2 regions of the Shewanella sp. SM95 genome follow, and region 2 is predicted to be linked to the other one. Evidence: riboswitches for the same ligand, from Rfam matches in the RefSeq annotation. Region 2 holds a riboswitch; the other holds the start of a gene.
The links. A riboswitch is a leader RNA that binds a small molecule or an ion and turns the genes downstream of it on or off. The one in region 2 is predicted to bind thiamine pyrophosphate.
Positions count from the first base shown of each region.

Region 1: linked by a shared signal. The riboswitch ahead of thiC (phosphomethylpyrimidine synthase ThiC) and the one ahead of L5M29_RS04805 (TonB-dependent receptor) in region 2 are both predicted to bind thiamine pyrophosphate.

Region 1 covers NZ_JAKKSE010000005.1:82,697-93,113, reverse strand. Annotated here, with positions in the region: gene L5M29_RS08520 (putative metalloprotease CJM1_0395 family protein) at 1-348, opposite strand, end outside; gene L5M29_RS08515 (chemotaxis protein) at 354-617, opposite strand; gene thiH (2-iminoacetate synthase ThiH) at 720-1,835, opposite strand; gene L5M29_RS08505 (thiazole synthase) at 1,832-2,596, opposite strand; gene thiS (sulfur carrier protein ThiS) at 2,598-2,801, opposite strand; gene L5M29_RS08495 (HesA/MoeB/ThiF family protein) at 2,803-3,705, opposite strand; gene L5M29_RS08490 (bifunctional hydroxymethylpyrimidine kinase/phosphomethylpyrimidine kinase) at 3,698-5,650, opposite strand; gene thiC (phosphomethylpyrimidine synthase ThiC) at 5,653-7,758, opposite strand; TPP riboswitch at 7,960-8,058, opposite strand; gene L5M29_RS08480 (hypothetical protein) at 8,225-9,577, opposite strand; gene trhA (PAQR family membrane homeostasis protein TrhA) at 10,072-10,417, shown strand, end outside.
Region 2 covers NZ_JAKKSE010000002.1:459,949-470,365, forward strand. Annotated here, with positions in the region: gene pnuC (nicotinamide riboside transporter PnuC) at 1-434, opposite strand, end outside; gene L5M29_RS04800 (hypothetical protein) at 481-741, opposite strand; gene L5M29_RS04805 (TonB-dependent receptor) at 839-3,058, opposite strand; TPP riboswitch at 3,113-3,251, opposite strand; gene L5M29_RS04810 (Crp/Fnr family transcriptional regulator) at 3,449-4,129, shown strand; gene tsgA (MFS transporter TsgA) at 4,197-5,372, opposite strand; gene deoD (purine-nucleoside phosphorylase) at 5,423-6,127, opposite strand; gene L5M29_RS04825 (YcfL family protein) at 6,428-6,823, opposite strand; gene L5M29_RS04830 (PaaI family thioesterase) at 6,993-7,490, opposite strand; gene L5M29_RS04835 (PaaI family thioesterase) at 7,477-8,004, opposite strand; gene hinT (purine nucleoside phosphoramidase) at 8,001-8,357, opposite strand; gene L5M29_RS04845 (M61 family metallopeptidase) at 8,502-10,268, shown strand; gene L5M29_RS04850 (LuxR C-terminal-related transcriptional regulator) at 10,386-10,417, opposite strand, start outside.

The DNA of each region.
Region 1 (10,417 bases), on a different contig from region 2:
CAGTACAGGAAGTACAGATGCAGCAGTTGATGAAACAGCACTAGAAGCAGCAAAAGACACATTCGGTGATGAGTGGAGATATTGGGAAACGTTAGCAGCTAATGAAGTAATAGGCGTGGCTTGAACTGGAGCAAATGAAGTTCCAGTTACCTGTAGTTCATGGACACCACTCGCTTCAAGTTTTGCGGAGCCTGCTTGAGCGCTGGCTCCTTGATAAGTGCTATTAGCTTGACTCTGGATTAGGCTCTGGCTTTGAGTCTGGCTTAGATTCGAGTTTAGCGTCTTATCATGTGCCGAAAATGAAGAGGATGGCGCTCCAACCTTAGGTGATAGCGCCACAACCGACATGATATTTACACCTTAATATTAATGATCGAACCTATCGTTTCAGAATCAGTTTCAATCACCTCTGTAGAGGCTTCACCTTGTCTTAATGACTCATTTGCCGCCAATAATGCCGAGGTTTTATCGGGCTGAGCAACATCTCTGGCAGGCTCTGCCGGAGATGCACTTTGAGTCGGTGTAGGTTTAGCCACATCTATTGTTGCTTGAGTGAGCCCAGATTGAGCACTTTGCAAGCCTTGCAGACCGGATGAATAAGCAGATTGGATTTGCATAACGGTATTCCTGCACGCTGTGATTAATGGGTCAATTATTGACCAATCACCTGCAAAAGTACAGGTTTTATCCGCATTCTCACCATTTATTTACGGTCTTATTTATCCTGTGATCCAATTGGCTTCCCAATCCTTAAATACGGGATTAAAACCCTGCCGTTGCATCTGTTCGATGACTTGCTCGACGCTGCGATCATCGCTTATCTCAAATTGATCGAGTTGACTGTCGGGTGCTTGATAGCCGCCCGGTTGTGTCGAACTACCCGCACTGATTTGAGTAATTCCAAGTGGCAAAAGATTATCCCTCAGCTCAGGGCTTTCCCTTGTCGACATACTGATATCAAGCTGATGATTAAAAAGTCTAAATGCACAAATCATTTGTACTAAACCTAAATCCGATAGCATAACTTTTGGGGTGATCCCGCCAGTACAAGGCCTTAACCTTGGCAGCGAAATACTAAAGCGGGTGCGCCAATAGCGCCGCTCTAAATAGTCGAGATGATATCCCATCATTAACGCATCTAAACGCCAATCATCCAGCCCCAGTAATACCCCAAGACCAATTTTATCAACGCCCGCCGCCGCAACTCTGTCCGGTGTTGCTAAACGATAGGTAAAATCCATTTTTTTACCTCGGGAATGGTGACGAGCATAAGTCTCGGGTTGATAGGTCTCCTGATAAATCATCACAGCATCTAAACCTAGCGCGACTAACTGGCGATAATGGTCCTCACTCATGGGCTGGACCTCCATCGCCACATGGCTAAATTGCTGCTTTACCAGCGGCAACATTTGCGTGAAATAATCGATACCAACCTTAGTTTCATGCTCACCCGACACCAGTAAAACAGAATCGAAACCCCTATCTTTGATAATGGCCATTTCGGCCATCAACTCCAGCTCATTCAAGGTCTTGCGTTTGAGTTTGTTACTCATGCTAAAGCCACAGTAATCACAATCATTAGCGCACAGATTCGAGACGTATAGCGGTAAATACATGCCCAGATTCGCGCCAAATCGCTGCCGCGTAAGCGCCGCAGAGTGCTGCGCCATGGTTTCGATATAAGGTTCCGCCGCAGGTGATAACAAGGCCAGTAAGCTGCGCAAATCCCCTGCTGGACTCACTAACGCCCGTTCGACATCTTGGGCTGTGCAAGAATACAAATCGAGTAACAGTTTATCCCGTGGGATGTTGGCAAATTCCGCTACAAAACTCATTGATTTAAAAATCCTGTCAGAGGACTGGTCTGTACCGCGCCCGTTTGTACTCGGCCAAGCCCAGCTTCAAAGGCCCGTCTGCCGCATTGCACCGCCTCTTTAAAGCACTCGGCCATCACTATCGGCGACGCGCTGCTGGCGATGGCGGTGTTGACGAGCACAGCATCGGCGCCCAGCTCCATTGCCCGCGCAGCCTGTGAAGGTGCGCCAATGCCAGCGTCAATCACCACTGGCACCCGCGCCTGCTCTATGATGATTTTTAAAAAGCTTTCAGTGACTAAACCTTGATTACTGCCAATCGGACTCGCCAGTGGCATAACAGCAGCGCAGCCCACCTCTTCCAAGCGGCGACAGAGCACAGGATCGGCATGCACATAGGGCATCACGATAAAACCTTTATCACAGAGAATCTTGGCCGCTGCTAAGGTTTCAATTGCATCGGGCATCAGGTACTTAGGATCGGGGTGGATTTCGAGCTTAATCCAATGAGTTCCCAGCATTTCACGGGCAAGCTCAGCCGCAAACACCGCTTCCTTGGCGTTTCTCGCCCCCGAAGTGTTAGGCAATAGCCGTACACCCGCTTGACGTAACGGCGTGAGTAAATCATCAAGCCCCATTTTAAAATCAATTCTTTTCATCGCAATAGTTACTAATTGCGATTTCGAGGCCATTATCGCCTCGATCATCATTTGGCTATTACTGAACTTTCCCGTTCCTGTAAATAACCGCGACTCAAACTCCACATCAGCAATCTTTAACATATTAGCCTCCCGCCACTGCTGAAAAAAGTTCTAATTTATCTTCATGTTGGCAGAGAATAGATTGCCAGCGGTTGCGCGGAACCACCTCAGCATTCAACACGATAGCAACCGAATCGAGGGCTATATCTTGCGCGAGGATCACCGCCGCGAGTGACGTCGGTTCAGATAACGACTGCGGGATATTGTTTATGTGAATTAAAATCATATCAAACCTCAAGACTATCTTTATTTGATGATAGATAAGCCCCTTTGGGACAACACACGTCACAATGGGGATCCCGCGTTAATGCAGCTGCTGTCCATGAAAGCGATTTAGCGTCAAAGCGCCAAAAACGCCCCAACAAGGCATTTTTCGGTTCATCACCACAGCTATTCACACTCAGCAAGAGTTGCATTGCCACCAAAGATTGCATTGACGCCATCACGCCTACGCTGGGGCCGAGTACACCTTGTGTACTGCAGCTCTGCGACACTCTCGTCTGTGCGGGGAAAATACAGTGATAGCAACCGCCAGAAGGGAGCTGCACTTGATCGACCGCAAACAATTGACCGCTAAATGCTGCGATTGATGCACTGACTAAAGGCAAAGCAGCTTCGATACAGCAGCGATTAATAGATTGGCGAGTCGCAAAGTTATCTGTGCAGTCAAGCACAAGTAATCTTTTACCCTGTTGTTTTAATTGTAAAACCTCAGCGAAGTGATGAGCTGATGTCTCAGTACTAAATGCTGTTTCATGGGCAGTAACAGTGCAATGTGGCGCTAAGCCTTTGAGCTTTTGCTTGGCAACTCGGGCCTTATTGAGTCCAATGTCGGCATCGTTGAATAACAATTGTCTTGGCAGATTTGATACTTCAACCTTATCCATATCGATTAAGGTTAAGTTGCCAACACCTGCACAGGCCAAATATTGCGCCGCCAATTGCCCTAAGCCGCCAAGACCGATAATCGCGACACAGGCATCGGCCAATTGCAATTGCCCTGCCTCACCCACTTCTGGCAATAAGACTTGCCGAGAATAACGCATGAAATCTGAATCACTGAGTGTATGAGCGCTTTGTGTACCGTCGCAAAGAACCTCTGCGTGAGAAAGCGGTTGGTTTTTACTCATGCTTAGCAACCAACTCATGCTTTACAGCCAGTTCTTCAGACAAGCTACATTGCTCCCAAGCTTGGCTCAACTCTGCAAATGCTGCGACTGGATCCTGAGCCTCGGTTATTGCGCGCACCACAGCAATATTGCCGACCCCAGTGGCTTTCACCTTTGCCAGATTAGCTAAGTCGATGCCGCCAATGGCGACCAAGGGATAGTGGTCTTGGAGTAACGCCACATAATGTTTAAGTTTTGCGAGCCCTTGGGGCGCCGAAGGCATTTGCTTCGTCGTGGTTGAGAATATATGCCCAAGCGCTATGTAGGATGGCGAGTATTGATGCGCCAGTAGCAACTCAAAATAACTGTGGCTGGATAGACCTAGCGCGAGCCCCGCGGCTTGGATGGCCGCTAAGTCGGTAACGGCGAGATCTTCTTGGCCTAAATGTACCCCAAAGGCATGGTATTTTATCGCTAACTTCCAGTGATCATTGATAAAAAGCTGCGCATTAAAATGCTTACCTAAGGCAATGGCCGTTTGAATTTTTGCCTCTAATTCAGAGCCAATTAACTCAGGTTCGCCTGACTTAGATTTGCCTGACTCACATCTACCTAGCGCAGACTTACCTAAATCAGATTCGGTTAACGCTGCAGCAGTTGACCCGCTGGTATCGGTTTTTATCCGTAACTGCACGATTTTAACGCCCGCAACTAACAAACTTTCCAGCATGGTTAAATCACTCACCACGGGATAAACACCAAGATCAGCATCGAGAATTTTAAAACCGTGGGATAAGATGTATTGCGGCAGCGTCGAGGCTATTCTTACCTGAGCGGTTGCCTGATCTGTTGCAGATAAAACTGTTGCAACTAAATCACTTCTAATATCAAGGTGTTGGTTGAGTTGATGACTAATAAAATTGCCATCACACAGCCTTATCTTTGCATAGCGGGACAAGTCATTGGGCCACCCCGTACGGGCCAACGGCCCTGGACCTTGCCCTAAACCAATCGCCGCGCTTAAGCCTTGACTCACATAGGCTTTGGCAACCACCACCGCATCTTGCAATACAAAACCTTGCGCTAACACGGCGGCAATGGCCGATGACAAAGTACAGCCGCTACCATGGTTATGACGGGTATTAACCCGCGGGCTTGCCAACCAGAAACGCCCATTTTGATGCAGTTTAGAGCTCGCGCGCACGTGATGGCAAACCAGATAATCCTCGGCAAGCCCATGATCCCAGCCGTTGCTATCGAGAGTGCTAACATGAACGTTAGCCTGAGTTTGAGCATGAGTGTTATCGTGAGTTTTAGCATGAGTATCATCAAGAATATCAGTGCTGCCAAAGCTCACATCGCCCCCTTTAGCGAGCACACTGCAATCTAAACTCTGGGATAAAGCCTGTGCTGCAGCAACGAACTGCGATTTGGTCGAAACATCACTGTTAGTTAACCGCCCAAGTTCAAGCACATTGGGCGTGATAAGTTCGATTAAACCTTTGAAAGGCCTAAAATCTAAGGCTGATTTAGCCGTACTTTTTATATCCTGACAGTTATCTACTGCTAATGCATCGCCACAACTGGCGACCATCACAGGATCGACAATCACAGGCACAGATGGATAGTGGATTTTAAAACTCGCGATCCAATCTGCCAGCAATGCCACTTGAGTTTGATCTGCCAGTAAGCCGATTTTAATTGCTTTGGGTGGCAAGTCTGAAAGCAAAGTCGTCAGCTGAGCCATTAACATCGCCGCTGATACGGGCTCGACTAAAGTGACTGCTACTGAGCTTTGCGCCGTCACAGTGGTGATCACGCAGCAACCGTGACAGCCCAAATCTTGAATTGTCGCCAAGTCCGCCTGAATACCGGCACCGCCGCCGCTGTCTGAACCGGCTATGGTCCAAACAAATGCGGGGCGAGCGGTATTCATGGGCGAATTACCCCCATGAATACCCAGCATCATTAGGCTTCCTCTGCTTCGGCGACAAGCTTGTCTTTCACGTGATAGATCTCGGCGCCCGAAGCAGCAAATTGTGCCGATTTTAGCGCCATTGCCGCTTCCAACTCCTGCGGCGTCTTGACTGTGACTTGCATGGCTTGGTCAGCAGCTTCAACTTGATCCGCCTTCGCTTGTGCCGCCTCTAAGCCAGCGGCATAGGCGCGCACATCTTGGGTGATTTTCATCGAACAAAATTTAGGGCCGCACATAGAGCAAAAATGCGCGACTTTAGCCGATTCCTGCGGTAAAGATTCATCGTGGTAAGCACGCGCGGTTTCAGGATCGAGTCCTAAATTATATTGATCTTCCCAGCGGAATTCGAAACGCGCCTTTGCCAGCGCATTATCACGAATTTGCGCACTCGGATGACCTTTGGCCACATCGGCGGCGTGGGCAGCAATCTTATAAGCAATCAAACCTTGCTTAACATCTTGTTTATTCGGTAATCCTAAGTGTTCTTTTGGTGTTACATAACACAACATGGCGCAGCCGTACCAAGCTATCATGGCCGCGCCTATGCCGGAGGTGAAATGATCATACCCAGGTGCAATATCGGTGATTTGTGGGCCAAGGGTGTAAAACGGCGCCTCGTCGCAGTGAACTAACTGCTTGTCCATGTTCTCTTTAATGAGCTGCATCGGGATATGTCCCGGCCCTTCGATAATGGTTTGTACGTCGTATTCCCACGCGATTTTGACTAGCTCACCTAAGGTTTCAAGCTCTGCAAACTGGGCGGCATCATTAGCGTCGGCAATCGAGCCTGGACGCATACCATCACCTAAGGACAGGGATACATCGTAGGCGACGCAAAGCTCACAGATCTCACGAAAATGGCTGTAGAGGAAGTTTTCCTTATGATGGCTCAAGCACCATTTGGCCATGATTGAACCACCGCGGGAAACGATCCCAGTAACGCGTTTAGCCGTCATCGGCACATAACGTAGCAGTACACCAGCATGAATCGTAAAGTAATCAACACCTTGCTCAGCTTGTTCAATTAAGGTATCGCGGAACACTTCCCAGGTTAAATCTTCTGCCACGCCGTTCACTTTCTCCAGCGCTTGATAAATCGGCACTGTGCCAATGGGCACTGGCGAGTTACGGATGATCCACTCGCGGGTTTCGTGGATATAACGACCCGTGGATAAATCCATGACAGTATCCGCGCCCCAACGGGTAGACCAGACGAGCTTTTCCACTTCTTCCTCGATGGAAGACGTCACCGCAGAATTACCGATATTGGCGTTCACTTTCACCAGAAAATTACGCCCGATGATCATAGGTTCGGCTTCGGGATGGTTAATATTCAGCGGAATAATCGCGCGGCCACGGGCAACTTCGGCGCGGACAAATTCGGCGGTAATCGGTTCACCAACTAAGGCACCAAAGGCTTCGCCCTTGGCTTTACGATTGAGGATTTCATCCTGTACTTCGGCGAGAGCCATATTCTCGCGGATCGCCACATATTCCATTTCGGGAGTGATAATCCCTTGACGGGCATAGTGTAATTGACTGACGCGTTTGCCCTGCAGCGCTCTGCGTGGGCGGACAATCGCACTCGAACCCGCCTCAAAACGCAGATGGTCTAAACCGTCATCGGCGAGCCTTTGTTGGGTAAAATCCGATGTAGCGCAGGGTAATTGCTCTGTATCGTTGCGGGCTAGGATCCAGTTTTGTCTTAATTTACCAAGGCCGAGGCGCACATTGATGTCGGCCTCAGGATCGGAATAAGGTCCGGCGCAATCATACACGCGGATTGGCGGATTTTTTTCCATGATAGGCGCATCATCTGTACCGCCCACCAGCGTATCCGTCTGCATAATTTGTCGCATACCAACGCGAATATCGGCACTAGAGCCTTCGAGGTAAATCTTTTGTGAATTAGGATGTTGCAGTGGCGCTAGCGTATCGATAAAGGCTTGGGCCTGCGCACGGGTTTCGCGGCGACTCGGCGCCTGAGGCACGATTGATTGACTAGACTCAGTCGATTTATTAGGGATTGTCGATTCTGGCGCTGTGATTTCTATCGCACTGGCAGCTACAGCTGGGTTTGGGTTTGAACTGGACATAAGCAATCTCACGTTAAAAAATAGAGTTGCTTGTCTGGAGAATTGAGTTGTTGATAGCTGGGCATGGCAATCAATTTTTGTGACCAACACTGGCTTCAAAAATTGAGTTACCCTGCTCAATAACAATTAAATCTAAACATTAAGGCTTAAAACACTGCTGAGTTAACAGGTGTTCAAGCTGTCTATTTTGGCGATTTAATGTGTGTTATTACGCTTGTTTCCTTCGCAGGTTTTAACCTGATCAGGTTCAACGGATCCCGAATAAACGGTCTCAGCCAAGAGGCACTCCGACAAGATGAGTGCGCAGTATAGACAGAAGCGGCAGCAACAAACAAGGAAAAAAGCAATTAAAAACCTTAACCACCAATCCAAAATAAAGATTCATAATTAATTGTTTTTAATTGATTAAATAAAATTAAACTAAAAAAGCTATAATTAGCATGAAAATAAATCATAAAAAAAGTCACTATTTATGGGGTTTGAGCATCATTTTGTTTAATCGAGATTGAATGGCATCATCAATAGCTTGATTGATTTTTTTGCCACTGCAGTTAATGGGAAAACCTAAATTTTCGGCGTTAGGATTAACTTGAGTGCCGACTTGTACCACGCGATAACAAGTATCCCCTTTACGCACAATACGATTTGGGTCTAAGGGTAAATCTAGACTCGTTGTGCCACCGAAATCATCGGCATTAGGGACAAATAGCACCTCCATCTCTGGGCTCATTTCACTCATATTCGATTTCCGGGTGAACTTATCGGCCTGTTCAATGACGAGAGCATCGAGCGCTTGCTCGCGCTGACGTTCAAAATATTGCTGGGTGAATAAACTCATGCTTGAGCTTGTCGCTATTGTGCTCTCACCTTCTGCTGCGGGTGAACTCTTAGCGCCAAGCTGCGGCTTTATTTCTGTGGTATCAAGCGTATTCGTTGGTTTTGTTGCCATCGTTTCAGTGGGTTGTTCATCACTTGGGGCAATTGATTGAGTTTTCTTTGATTGAGATTGGATCGATTGAGTGATGTTCGGTTTAACCGTATCTGGGTTCACTTTTTCTGACTCTACTTTTTCAGAGACGGCCTTTTCGGGTGCTATTGTTTCAGGCATGACCTTTTCAAGTATTGGCAGAGGCTTAACTTGAGTTGGAGGCGTGGGAACAGTTGCAGGCGTAACAGAACTTGTCGCTTCAGTCTTATCCTCGGCCCTTATCTCAGTTTCGGACTCTGAGGTTTCGGCTTTCTCTACCGCGGGAGCATAAATAAAGTATGCCTTGATCGCTGCCACTTTAGGACCACGGCTTTCTACTTCTTTCAATCCAAAGGGATTTAACTGCGGGCGCCACAACATGCAGATAAATAAAAATAAACACATATGCACTAAGATTACAAAAAATAACAGACTTAATCCTTTGAAATATGGCTGACGAGTACGTAACCCCAATCCTTGAGCACTAGTTTGTATCGTCCCAGACAGTTCAGGTTTGGATTCAGACTTAGGAACCAATTTATCTTGATGTTCAGCATGGATTTCTTGCAGTACGACATCTTGGGCTTGCTCTTGATATATAGCTTGAGTGTCATGCTCAGTGACTAAACGGCCTACACCGCTATTGAACGCTAATGGCTCCGCATTAGTAGTAAAAACAGGCGTTTGAGCAGCATCCAGTTCACCGAGGTGATGATCAAAGGCGATAAAAGTCTCACCTTCTGGCGATGTGACCGAAATCAGCAAAGCACTATTGGCATCATCTCCAATCGCTATCGCTGTAGGAGATGCTGTCAATAAAGGCGCGGCCTTGGGTTGATGTTGAAAAGGCAAAATCCATCCTTAGGTTTTGTATAGTATCCATTGATTTCAATGATGCTTAACGTGGAACGATTACACTCTAATTCAATATCAATCCAATATCGGGTTGGTGAATATTGAAAGCGAATTATCTATTGATTGTATTTACTTACGAGTGCTCAACGCAGATTAGAGGAGGCAAACAGAGCAAAGTTCAATGCGAATGCAACCTGCTACAAGCACAGCACTTTACGCTAGTGCTTGATAAGTCACTTGCCAGTTAAGACAAATAAGGCTGGGAATTGGGATCATAATCGCGCTAAATTGAATGTTAAATCTCACGTTTTGAAGCGAGTAGCATCATCAATGCGATGCGCTGATGGGAGTGCAAGACGGCGTTAAAAATCTAAAAGATGAAAAATAGAAGCCAACCATAAATTTAAGCTTACAAGTGTACGCTTAAATATGGTGATTTATTTTTCTAACTGATAGACTCAGTCATTATCATTTACGAGTGTGTATCTACCATGTCGAGTCAAAGTGTTACCGAACAGCCAAACACAGTTAAAAACCCGGTAAAATCTGGACCATATAGTATCAAAGAAGAGATCGCTAACAGTGTATCCCATGGCCTAGGTGTCATTGCGGGGATTGTGGCATTGGTGCTCATGCTGCTTAAAGGTCAAGATCACCTAACGCCAATTCAACTTACGGGCGTAACCATTTATGGTGCGAGCATCATAGTGCTTTTTTTATGCTCGACCTTATACCACAGCGTTAGCCATTCGGGCTGGAAACATAAACTTAAGATCGCCGATCACTGCGCAATTTACTGTTTGATTGCAGGAACTTACACACCTTTGATGCTGATAG
Region 2 (10,417 bases):
GCGAAACAGGTTGTCGCCGCATCTAGATACGGGAATGCGGCTTGGGTATACGTCGCCATGCCGTGACCAACCAAAAGCGAAATCACGCCCGTCGGTGCGATCAACTTTAAATGGGTTTTCAATGGCCAAGTGGTCACTTTTACGCCTTGATGCTTATCACCACCTTGGGTCCAGAGCCAATATCCATAGAGCGCCATCGCCATGTAATAGACGTTAAGCACAGACTCCATCAGTAGCGACACCTTCCAAAACAACACAGTGTAAATGGCGGTACTGGCAAAGGCCGCCGCCCAGCACCACACATTGGCCTTCATCGCCAGCAGTAAATATGCCATCGCCAACAATACCGCGAGGGCTTCCCATACGGTCATCACATGGACTTCACCAAAGGCCGTATTAACGCTCTCGACCAAGGTTAACCATAAATCTGTCATAGTGTTGTTCTCATTGCCTATTTGTCGCTTACATGGCGGTCAATCATTATTCGCTGTGGGCTAAATTCAGCTCACCACCGATAAACTTACACACAAATACCGCCTTGCCCCACTTCTCATGGGCCGCTTGCATCTCGGTCGCCAGCATAGTCATCACATCTAAATAATCGCCGCACACTTGAGTTGCCATCGCATTAGTCACGCGCTCGATATTGGGATAACTATCCACGCGGCCAATAAACCACTTGATAGGATCGAGGTAATTTTCATTAAAGGGATACATGCTAATTTCTGCGGTCAGTTTCATTTTAATTCCTTGATATTCTGAAGTAAGGCTGTAGCCCAAATACTGGGCTACAGTTCAGTTAACACTTAAATGATTATGCTCATTTTAAAATGAGCTATTACATAAACTTAACGTTAAAGGTTACGCCAATCTGACGCGGATCGCCGTAACGAATATATTGCTTTTCCGCCCAACCGTTATCTGGCTCATTGCCAAAATAGAAGCCACGCACACCGTATTCTTCATTAAACAGATTGCGTCCCCACAAATATGCCGACCATGCGCTCGCCTCATAACCTACGCGGGCATTGACGATAGTGTAGGGTTCAGAGCGGGATTCATTGCTGTCTGAATAATAGAATTCACTCTTACCGCTAAGATTCAGGTTAGCAAACCAACCCGAATTAGCACGATAAGTCCCACCAAGGCTGTAGGTAAGATGTGGAGAATGGGCCAGATCGCGGCCAGTTAAATCCACCTCAGTACCATATTTATCCTGATACTGGTAGTCACCGTAGGCCGTTTCTAACCAACCTAAGCTTGAGTAAACTTGCAGATTATCCGTGGCATACCAGGTTGCATCTAACTCAGCGCCATAGTTATTCGAACTGCCTGCATTTTCAGTGAACAAGATAAAACGCTGTGGTTTATCGGGATCTTGCTGTGATGCAGCCACCTGTTGATCTTGTCTGTCCATATAGAACAGCGCCAAATTAGTATCGATAAGTCCCGCTAACCAATGGGATTTAAGGCCGATTTCATAGTTATAGAGCGTCTCAGTACTAAACTCTTTTTTATCGTTCAATTCGACGGGTAAAGTCATGTTGAAACCGCCCGCCTTGTAACCGCGTGCGACTCGGACATAAGCATTGTGCGAGTCGTTCAGCACTTTACTCACAGCAATATGACCGCCCCACATGGTTTCGCTCGGGTCGAAATTATCGTTATTCGTATCAGAGTAATGGCTGTTGCGGCGCTCTAAACGTAGCCCCACAGATAAAGCATAATTTGAGCCCAAATCCGTATCGAGCTGACCAAACAGTGCATAGTTTGTCGCCTCATACTCTGAGTCTAAGACTTCATCCGGCGAAGCATTGTATTCAGAATACAATTGGTTATCTTCTTTCAGATTCATGGCATACACACCAAGCAACCAATCAGTACTCTCTGCAAAAATACGGCCCTGCTCGGTAGAACTTAGGCGAAACTCTTGCGACGCGGTTTTACGCTGACCCGTTTTATCCCAAAAATAATCGTATTGACACGGCGCCAGATTGCCATTGTCATCATTGCATTGCTTAGAGGCCCAATATTCTGAGTTAGCCCAATCGCCATCGTAACTGTAATGGTGATCGGTATTCGCAAAAGAGGTTAACGAAGTTAATTCGAAGTTTTCTGCACCAGAATAGGTCGCTTTAAAACCCGCGCCTGTGGTGCGTTGGCTATCGACACCCGGTTGATCCGATGTTGTCTGGGTTGGTGAATTGGTTAAACTCCACACATCATAGCCATTATCAAAATCGGCATGCAGCACAGTTAAATCAAACTGCAAATCATCTGTCGCATACCAGCGCAGCTTAGCGCGGCCGCTGAATTCATCGCGACCATTGGTATCATCACGGCCTAAATACAGGTTATCGTAGTAACCATTTTGCTGATGTTGCTGCATTGACACACGATAAAGCAGCTTGCCAGAATCCGTTAATGGGCCTGAACTGAAACCGCTAAAAGTGCGTAAATCATCATCGCCTAACGACACTTCACCGCCATGCTCAAACACATCGGTGGGATCATTACTCTTCAGATAAATCAATCCCGCTAAGGCATTCGCGCCGTAACGCGTCCCCTGCGGTCCACGAAGCACTTCGACCTGCTGTAAATCGTACATGCTCGACACCATACCAATACCGGATAAATCGATATCATCTATGATGTAACCCACGGAAGAATTAGGTGCGCCTTGGTATTGCTCTTGCTCACCTACGCCGCGAATTTGAAAATATTTCGGCCGAGAGCTTCCACCTGACCAGTTAAAATTGGCGATAGAATTAAGCAAATCTTCAAAGTGTTGCGCACTTTCATCTTGAATTTTTTGACTGTCGATAACGGTAATACTGGAGGGCATTTTTTCTAAGCTTGAACTGCGAAAATCCGCCGTCACCACCATGACTTCCATCTCAGTGCTGGGATCGGGTTTATCGATAGCGTCGGTTTGTGCAAAAACAGGGGTGCTCAGCGCTGCGGCGATGGCTAATGCCAGCGGCGCTCGGGCTAAAAATAAGCTTGGCGATACGGTTGAAAATGGGGATTGATGGTTTGACGTTTTACGGTTTGACATAGGACCTCAAATATAATGTTTGAGATCCGGCAACGAATAAGCGATTCAGAAGTGTGCTGTTGATTGGCCCATTCCTACGCCGGTATTAGCCGGATCAGGTTCTAAGGGTTCGTCAGATGACATCTCAGTTTGCAGCCGTTAACGTTAAAATCAGAGTAACATTAATGCACAACAAACACCCCTTGGCGGCGCCTAGTATACATGACGGAAATAAAAAGTGGGCACTCTTATCTCTGCGATTCAATTAAATGTCGCGAAAACCACTGCCCTTCAGTCCGTATGATGAAAATATCTTTAGTAGCCGCCTAAATCCTTTCGTCCATTTGACCGCCTATCATGATAATGCTATAGAAGGTCGCAATTTCGAACACAGTAAGAGGATCATAGTCGATGCAGCTAAAACCTTTATCGAAAGGGCGTTATAGCCAGCGATGGGAGCAAGATTATCCACTTATTGAAGCGGTTGTACTTAGCTGCATCAGCGAAATAAAAATGCTCAAAAAAGGCGCTCACCTCATGACGCAGGGGGAAGCGATGGCATCACTTGTATTGGTGAAGCAAGGTCGCGTATCACTCGGCCATACCGCGAGAAATGGTCGGTGTTTTCAATTAGGTACTATTGATTGTGATTCACAACTGTTTGGCGAAATGGAGTTCTTCACCCAGTACCACTGTCAACTAGACATTATTGCCAGTGAACCCTTAGAAATCATGTTGATTAGCGCTGAAAAACTACAACATTGCCTCGGTCAGCATCCTCAACTCGCGCTATTTTTCGCTAGTGCAATTGCGATTGACTACCAAGACACAGTGGATATTTTTACTCGACGACTGCTCTATCCCATCAGTTATAACGTGGCATTTGATATTTACCATGAATACTTAAATGACTTGCCCGTAGATGGCTTTAGTAAACGCTATTTAGAGGCTGAACGATTTGGTACTACCGACCGAGTCTACCGTCGGGCGCTACAAAATCTTGAGGAACGAGGCTTAATTGAGCGGAAAAAAGATGGCATTCGGATTTGTGATCTCAACGCACTCAAGAAATTTGTTGAAGCAGGTATATAACCGCTTTCAACATAACCCACACTCGACTTAATTTAACAACCGAGTGTGGGATGGATGCACAGGTAAATTAACTTACCGATGGAGAGTGTTGTTCCATAGCCGATTTCATCCGACTTGAAACGATCAATAGCATAAATATCGCTGCGTAAAGCAGAGGTATCACATACATCACTGTTTGTAATCCGATAATACGTTCAAAGAAAGAACTGATGGCTGGGCTAAACATCGCCCCAGCACTTCCGCTAATAAGAATATATGACACATTTTTGCTGCTGGCTTTTTTTACAAAAGACACGCCATAAGCAATAAATGCATTATAAAGCGCGGCACACACAAAACCGTAACCATAGGTTAAATAAGCTATCCAATTAAGATTATTGGTACTGACAATGGCAGCGGTGATCACCATAGCTAAAGCAATAATACCGACTAAGAAATGGTGAATTTTTACACGAGTCACAATCACAGTCGAAATTAACGCCCCAATTAGCGCAGCGGACCAATACTGGGTAATAATATTACCGGCATCTTCAAACGGAATATCAAATTTTTGTTTTACAAATAAAGGTGCCCAAGTTAAAAAAGTATATAAAGCCAACATTCCTAAAAATAAACCAATACCTCCACTAATAATACCGAGATTCCATTCAGACTGTTGTTTCTCTTGTGTTGTAGAAGATTGCTCGCAAATAGAGAAATGAGTGAACAAGGTAATAATGACTGTACCGAACGCCACTAAACCTACGGCTAAATAGCTATAACTCCATGATAATGAATTTGTTAATGCATAAGTCGTTATCAATGGAAAAATAACGCCTGCAATATTAAACGTTGCATCTTGCACCACTAACATTGTGCTTTGTAATTTCTCTTGCCACACAGACACCACAATCGTACCAGCAATACATAGACCGATACCGCCACAAAAACCAATTAAGGTCATTGCTACCATCACAACTTGTAGGGAACTGGTTAGATGTAAAGCCAGAGCAGAAAGAGCAACCAGACTGTAACTTATCAAGGTCATTCTTTTGATACCCATTTTTTCAATAAAGAAAAATGCAGCAATCGTTCCCGCGAGTGCACCGCCATTAAGCAATGAAAAAATTGATGCAACTTCGTTAACATTAGCGGCAAATTTCTCAGCTATGGGTTCAATCAACATCCCAAATTGGGTCGCAAAGCCCGCCATAATAAAATTGGCGAGAAAACTGATGGCTGTTAAAGTAATTTTATTATTCATTATGTCATTCCATAAGTGAAATGCTAAGGGTTCAAAGGATGGCTTTAAACCTAATTGAGGGCGGTTTCTAACGCGAGCTCGATCATATTATTAAAAGAGAGTTGGCGTTCTTCGGCCGTAGTTTCTTCACCGGTTAAACAATGATCCGATACCGTTAAAATGGCTAATGATTCGATACCTTGTTGGTGTGACAATCCATAAAGCCCCGCCACTTCCATATCAATACCTAATACCCCAAAACGTTCAAGTGCGGGGATCATATCTTCATCGGGATCGTAATAAAGATCACCACTAAAGATATTGCCAACTTTTACACTAATGCCTTTCTCATTCGCTGTTGTATAGGCTTTATGCAATAAAGAAAAGGTCGCAGAAGTTGCCATTTGGTAGCCACTACTACGCTTAGCGTTAGTAGGTGAATCCGTGCCTGCGGCTTGGGCTAAAATGACATCTCGCATTTGTACATGTTTTTGTGTTGCACCTAAACTGCCAATACGAATAATGCGTTTCACGCCAAAATAATTAATCAGCTCATGGCCATAGAGCACCATAGATGAAATACCCATACCATGACCCATAACGGAAATGCGCTGTCCTTGGTAAAAGCCCGTGTAACCAAGCATATTGCGAACATTCGTGACTTCTACGGCATCGGTAAGATAGGTTTCAGCGATATATTTAGCACGGAGTGGATCACCCGGCATAATAACAGTTTCAGCAAAATCAGTAGGTTGAGCATTAATATGAGCAGTCATCTTTCTATCCTCATGTGGTAATATGCTGATAGTAGTGCTCAATCACTAAATGTATTTAGGACTAAAGTCCGGATTTCACCTTGCCGTAAACCTTTTTGCTTAAAAATGGGTGATTTATCGCAACTTTCAATGTCAAAAAGACGAAAGCTAATAACATTTGAGTGACCTTAAGGTCATTGAAAGTTGATGTAAAACGAATAAAAAGGCTTACTCCTTAAAAGAAGTAAGCCATTTTAGAACGGGTTTAATATCAAAAAATCAATTAAACACGGAATAAACTAAACAGAAGTAAACTCAAGCTTAGTTTGAAAAGGTTTCACGCACGTATACATCAAATTTAACCACTTGGGCATTAGGTGCAACAGCGCCGACTTGCAATTGCTGTTTACCATGTAATTTCACAGATTTCCAGCTGGTCGCTTCATCTTCGATAGTAAAGCCGCTGGCATCGTACCAAGTGAATTTATATTGCACACGCATATCGGAAGAGGATTTGCTAACAATCAACGCTGAGCCCTGCACGAAATCACCGACTCGGCGTGCATCCACACTCTGTACCGCAATATCTCTGGCAAAGCTGGAGTTATCGACGCGGGTTTCACCCAGTGAGCTCACTGAAATCCCTGCGGTATGTGAGGCACAAGCACCTAAGGTAAGCGCTGCGGCCAGTAATAACCCTGTATAAACTTGTTTCATATATTTCTCCTAGTCACGCCACAAAATACGCAGCTAGCGCATCATTTCCCATTAAACGACAAACTAATCGAACAGTGCTGAACTCATGCTTAATAACATAGGTTAAATAAAGCATTCTCAATCTAAAATAGTGAATCAGTCATGCTTCATCAATCTAAACTTAATCAGATTAATCAATCAAAAAATGTGCCCGTGCCGTAGCAATAAGCTGCTTACGATTGGTTTGCCAACAATCAATATTCACGTTGGCGACTCGTCGACCCTGACGGGTAATACGACACTCAGCAAAACTATCCTTGTGCAGACCTGCACGTAAATAGTCGATTGAAAAATCAACGACTTTAGGCACCTTTGCCGTTTGCATAAATACCATTAACTGCACTATCGCTGACATTTCCATAAAGCCCGCAATCACGCCGCCATGAATAGCGGGCAATACAGGATTACCGATATTGTCGTCTTTAGCGGGCAATTTAAAAATCAGTTCATCACCAAAACGCTCCACCTTCATGCCAATAAATTTGGCATAGGGAACGTGTTCAAGTAAATGGCCAAAATCATTAAGTTCAGTGGCGCGTTTAACTATACCTTGCACATCAATAGGCGCTTTAACCTGTGCGTTTTGAGTTGTACTGGCTGCATCTAGTATCGAATTATTTGCGCTCATCACTCTCTCCTATCGCAGGCACGGCTTCACCCATTAACGCTTGCCTAAAGGCATCACCAACCATTTCAGGGCTTATCCGCATAAAAGAGCCGACGGCATGGGCGATGGGATCGTCGATACTGTCTTGGTAAGCAATTGCACGGGTAAAGGCAATATTAGAAGACAACTTGTAACATTCAGCAAATCCAAACACTGGCTTATGGGGCTGAGCGGGCTTCATGTAATCCACCCGCAAATCGAGCGTGGGTGATATTTCTAATAATTTGAATTTATGGAAAATAGCGCTCACGACTGCACTGCCACACGCGGTATCCATTAAAGTAGTGATCACCCCGCCATGGATAACACCGGTATCGGGATACCCAATTAATTCAGTGCTGTAGGGCAACTCAATCAACACATGGTGCTCACTCGCCTCCAATACGGTTAAACCGAGGCGACGACACTGAGCTAATTGATCCACAAACCGCTGCGCCATTTGGGTCAACGGGAAAAAATCCGAATTGACCTTCATTTGCCTTGGCTCAACATGGGCCCCAGAGGCTCCCCGCCCACAAGGTGGAAATGAATGTGATAGACTTCTTGTCCACCGTGTTGATTGCAGTTCATGATCAGTCGGTAGCCATCTTTAGCGATACCCGCTTCAGCCGCCAATTTAGCCGCAACCGTCATCATACGGCCAAGTACCGGCTCATCAGAGGCTTTCATGTCGTTCGCCGTTGGGATCAAATGATTCGGCACAATCAAAATATGCGTTGGCGCCTTAGGGGAAATGTCTCTAAAGGCAGTCACAAGTTCATCTTGATACAGAATATCCGCGGGAATTTCGCGACGAATAATTTTGCTGAAAATCGTTTCTTCGGCCATGGGGCGTCCTCCTTGGGTTAGTTGGCATAGTATACTAGCAATTCAATACTTTGTGTCTGCAGATATTTTGCTTTTCATTTGCCAGTTGCAGGCATTTTTGGCAGCATGGCCACCATTAAAACACTCAGGTTTTGCAGGATAAATATGATCCATTACCAGATAATCCCCATCGATCCGAAAGCCCATTTATTCGCTATCACTATGACATTATCACAACCCAAGCCAGTGCAGGTATTTAGCCTACCCGCTTGGCTGCCCGGCAGTTATATGGTGCGCGACTTTGCCAAAAATATCATTGAACTCAAGGCACAAGATGCACAAGGCCAAACGCTTAAGCTCACCCAACTAGATAAACAAACTTGGTCGGTTGACAATAATAGCAGCGAAATTATTCTGACTTATCAAGTGTATGCTTGGGATCTGTCGGTGCGCACCGCGCATTTGGACATGACCCACGGCTTCTTTAACGGCAGTAGCGTGTTTTTATCTGCCCATGATTTTGAAGACACTTTACACACCGTCTCTATAGATCCACCAACAGAGTCAACATTAAGTGACTGGCGCCTTGCTACCAGCATGACTCGCACCAGTGGTGACGATTTTGCCTTCGGCCAATTTTCAGCTAAAAGCTATGACGAGCTCATAGATCATCCGGTGGAAATGGGTTTATTCACCTTAGGAAGTTTTGATGCCTGTGGCGTGAGGCATGATATCGTACTCAATGGTCGCCACCGTGCTTGCATGCCAAGGCTCTGCCAAGATTTAAAGACCATTTGTGAGTATCAGATTAACTTCTTTGGTACGCCTGCACCGTTTAAGCGTTATTTGTTTATGACCACAATATTAGACAATGGCTTTGGCGGTTTAGAGCACAGAGCTTCTACTGCATTAATGTGTTCACGCAAAGACTTACCGCTGTCGCTAGATATGCCAATCAATAATGACTATCGCACTTATTTATCCCTGTGCAGCCACGAGTATTTCCACAGCTGGAACGTTAAGCGCATTAAGCCTGAATGCTTTTTACCCTATAAACTTGATGCAGAAACCTATACGCCACAATTATGGGCCTATGAAGGCATCACCTCCTATTACGATGACTTTCTTACCTATCGTGCAGGTCTGGTAGATGAACAAAGCTATTTAGATATGCTGAGTGAAACCTTCACCCGTGTCTATCGCAGCCAGGGACGCTTTAAACAAAGTGTTAAGGACTCAAGCTTTAATGCTTGGACTAAGTTCTACAAGCAGGATGAAAACGCACAAAATGCCATCATCAGTTATTACACTAAAGGGGCTCTGTTTGCGCTGTATTTAGATTTAACCCTGCGCAGCGAAACCCAGGGCAAATACAATCTCGACCATGTTATGCAGATTTTATGGCAGGAATATGCTCTGCAAGATAAAGGCACCACAGATACTTGCCATCAAGCCATCGTTGAACGACTCCTTGGTCGTGATTGCCAAGATCTGTTTGCCTACTTAGATAGTACGGACGATATTCCGTTAGCGGCTTTACTCGCCGAATTTGGGGTCAACTTGAGTCTTCGATCCAGTCAAGGTGCGCAAGATGTGGGCGGCGGGCAAGCGAAAGGTTATGAGATTGCATTCGGCGCGAAAACCCAAGCAGCACCTGTTGGATTAAAAATCGTGACTGTCACCCAAGGCAGCCCTGCACACCTTGCAGGGTTAAGTGCAGGTGATGTGTTAATTGCCGCGGATAACCTACAAGTCACAGGACAATTTGAGGCGCAGCTACAGCAGTATCCGCTGGGTGAATCGTTGGATTTACATTGGTTTAGACGGGATGAATTGATGACGGGTGAATTGATGATAACTGCCGCGCCTAAGGATACTGTCGCCCTATCCATTCGTGACAAAAGCAAAATAGCGGCTTGGCTTGGACGTTAATAGGCTTTCGGCTTAAGACTACTTTTGAGAAATAATAAAAGGGGCTTTAGCCCCTTTTATCTGAGATAAGACTTAACTTAAACGTATATACGTTTGTATATCAATACTGATATCGACTTAAACCACCACATCGTGCAAATAGGTTTGTG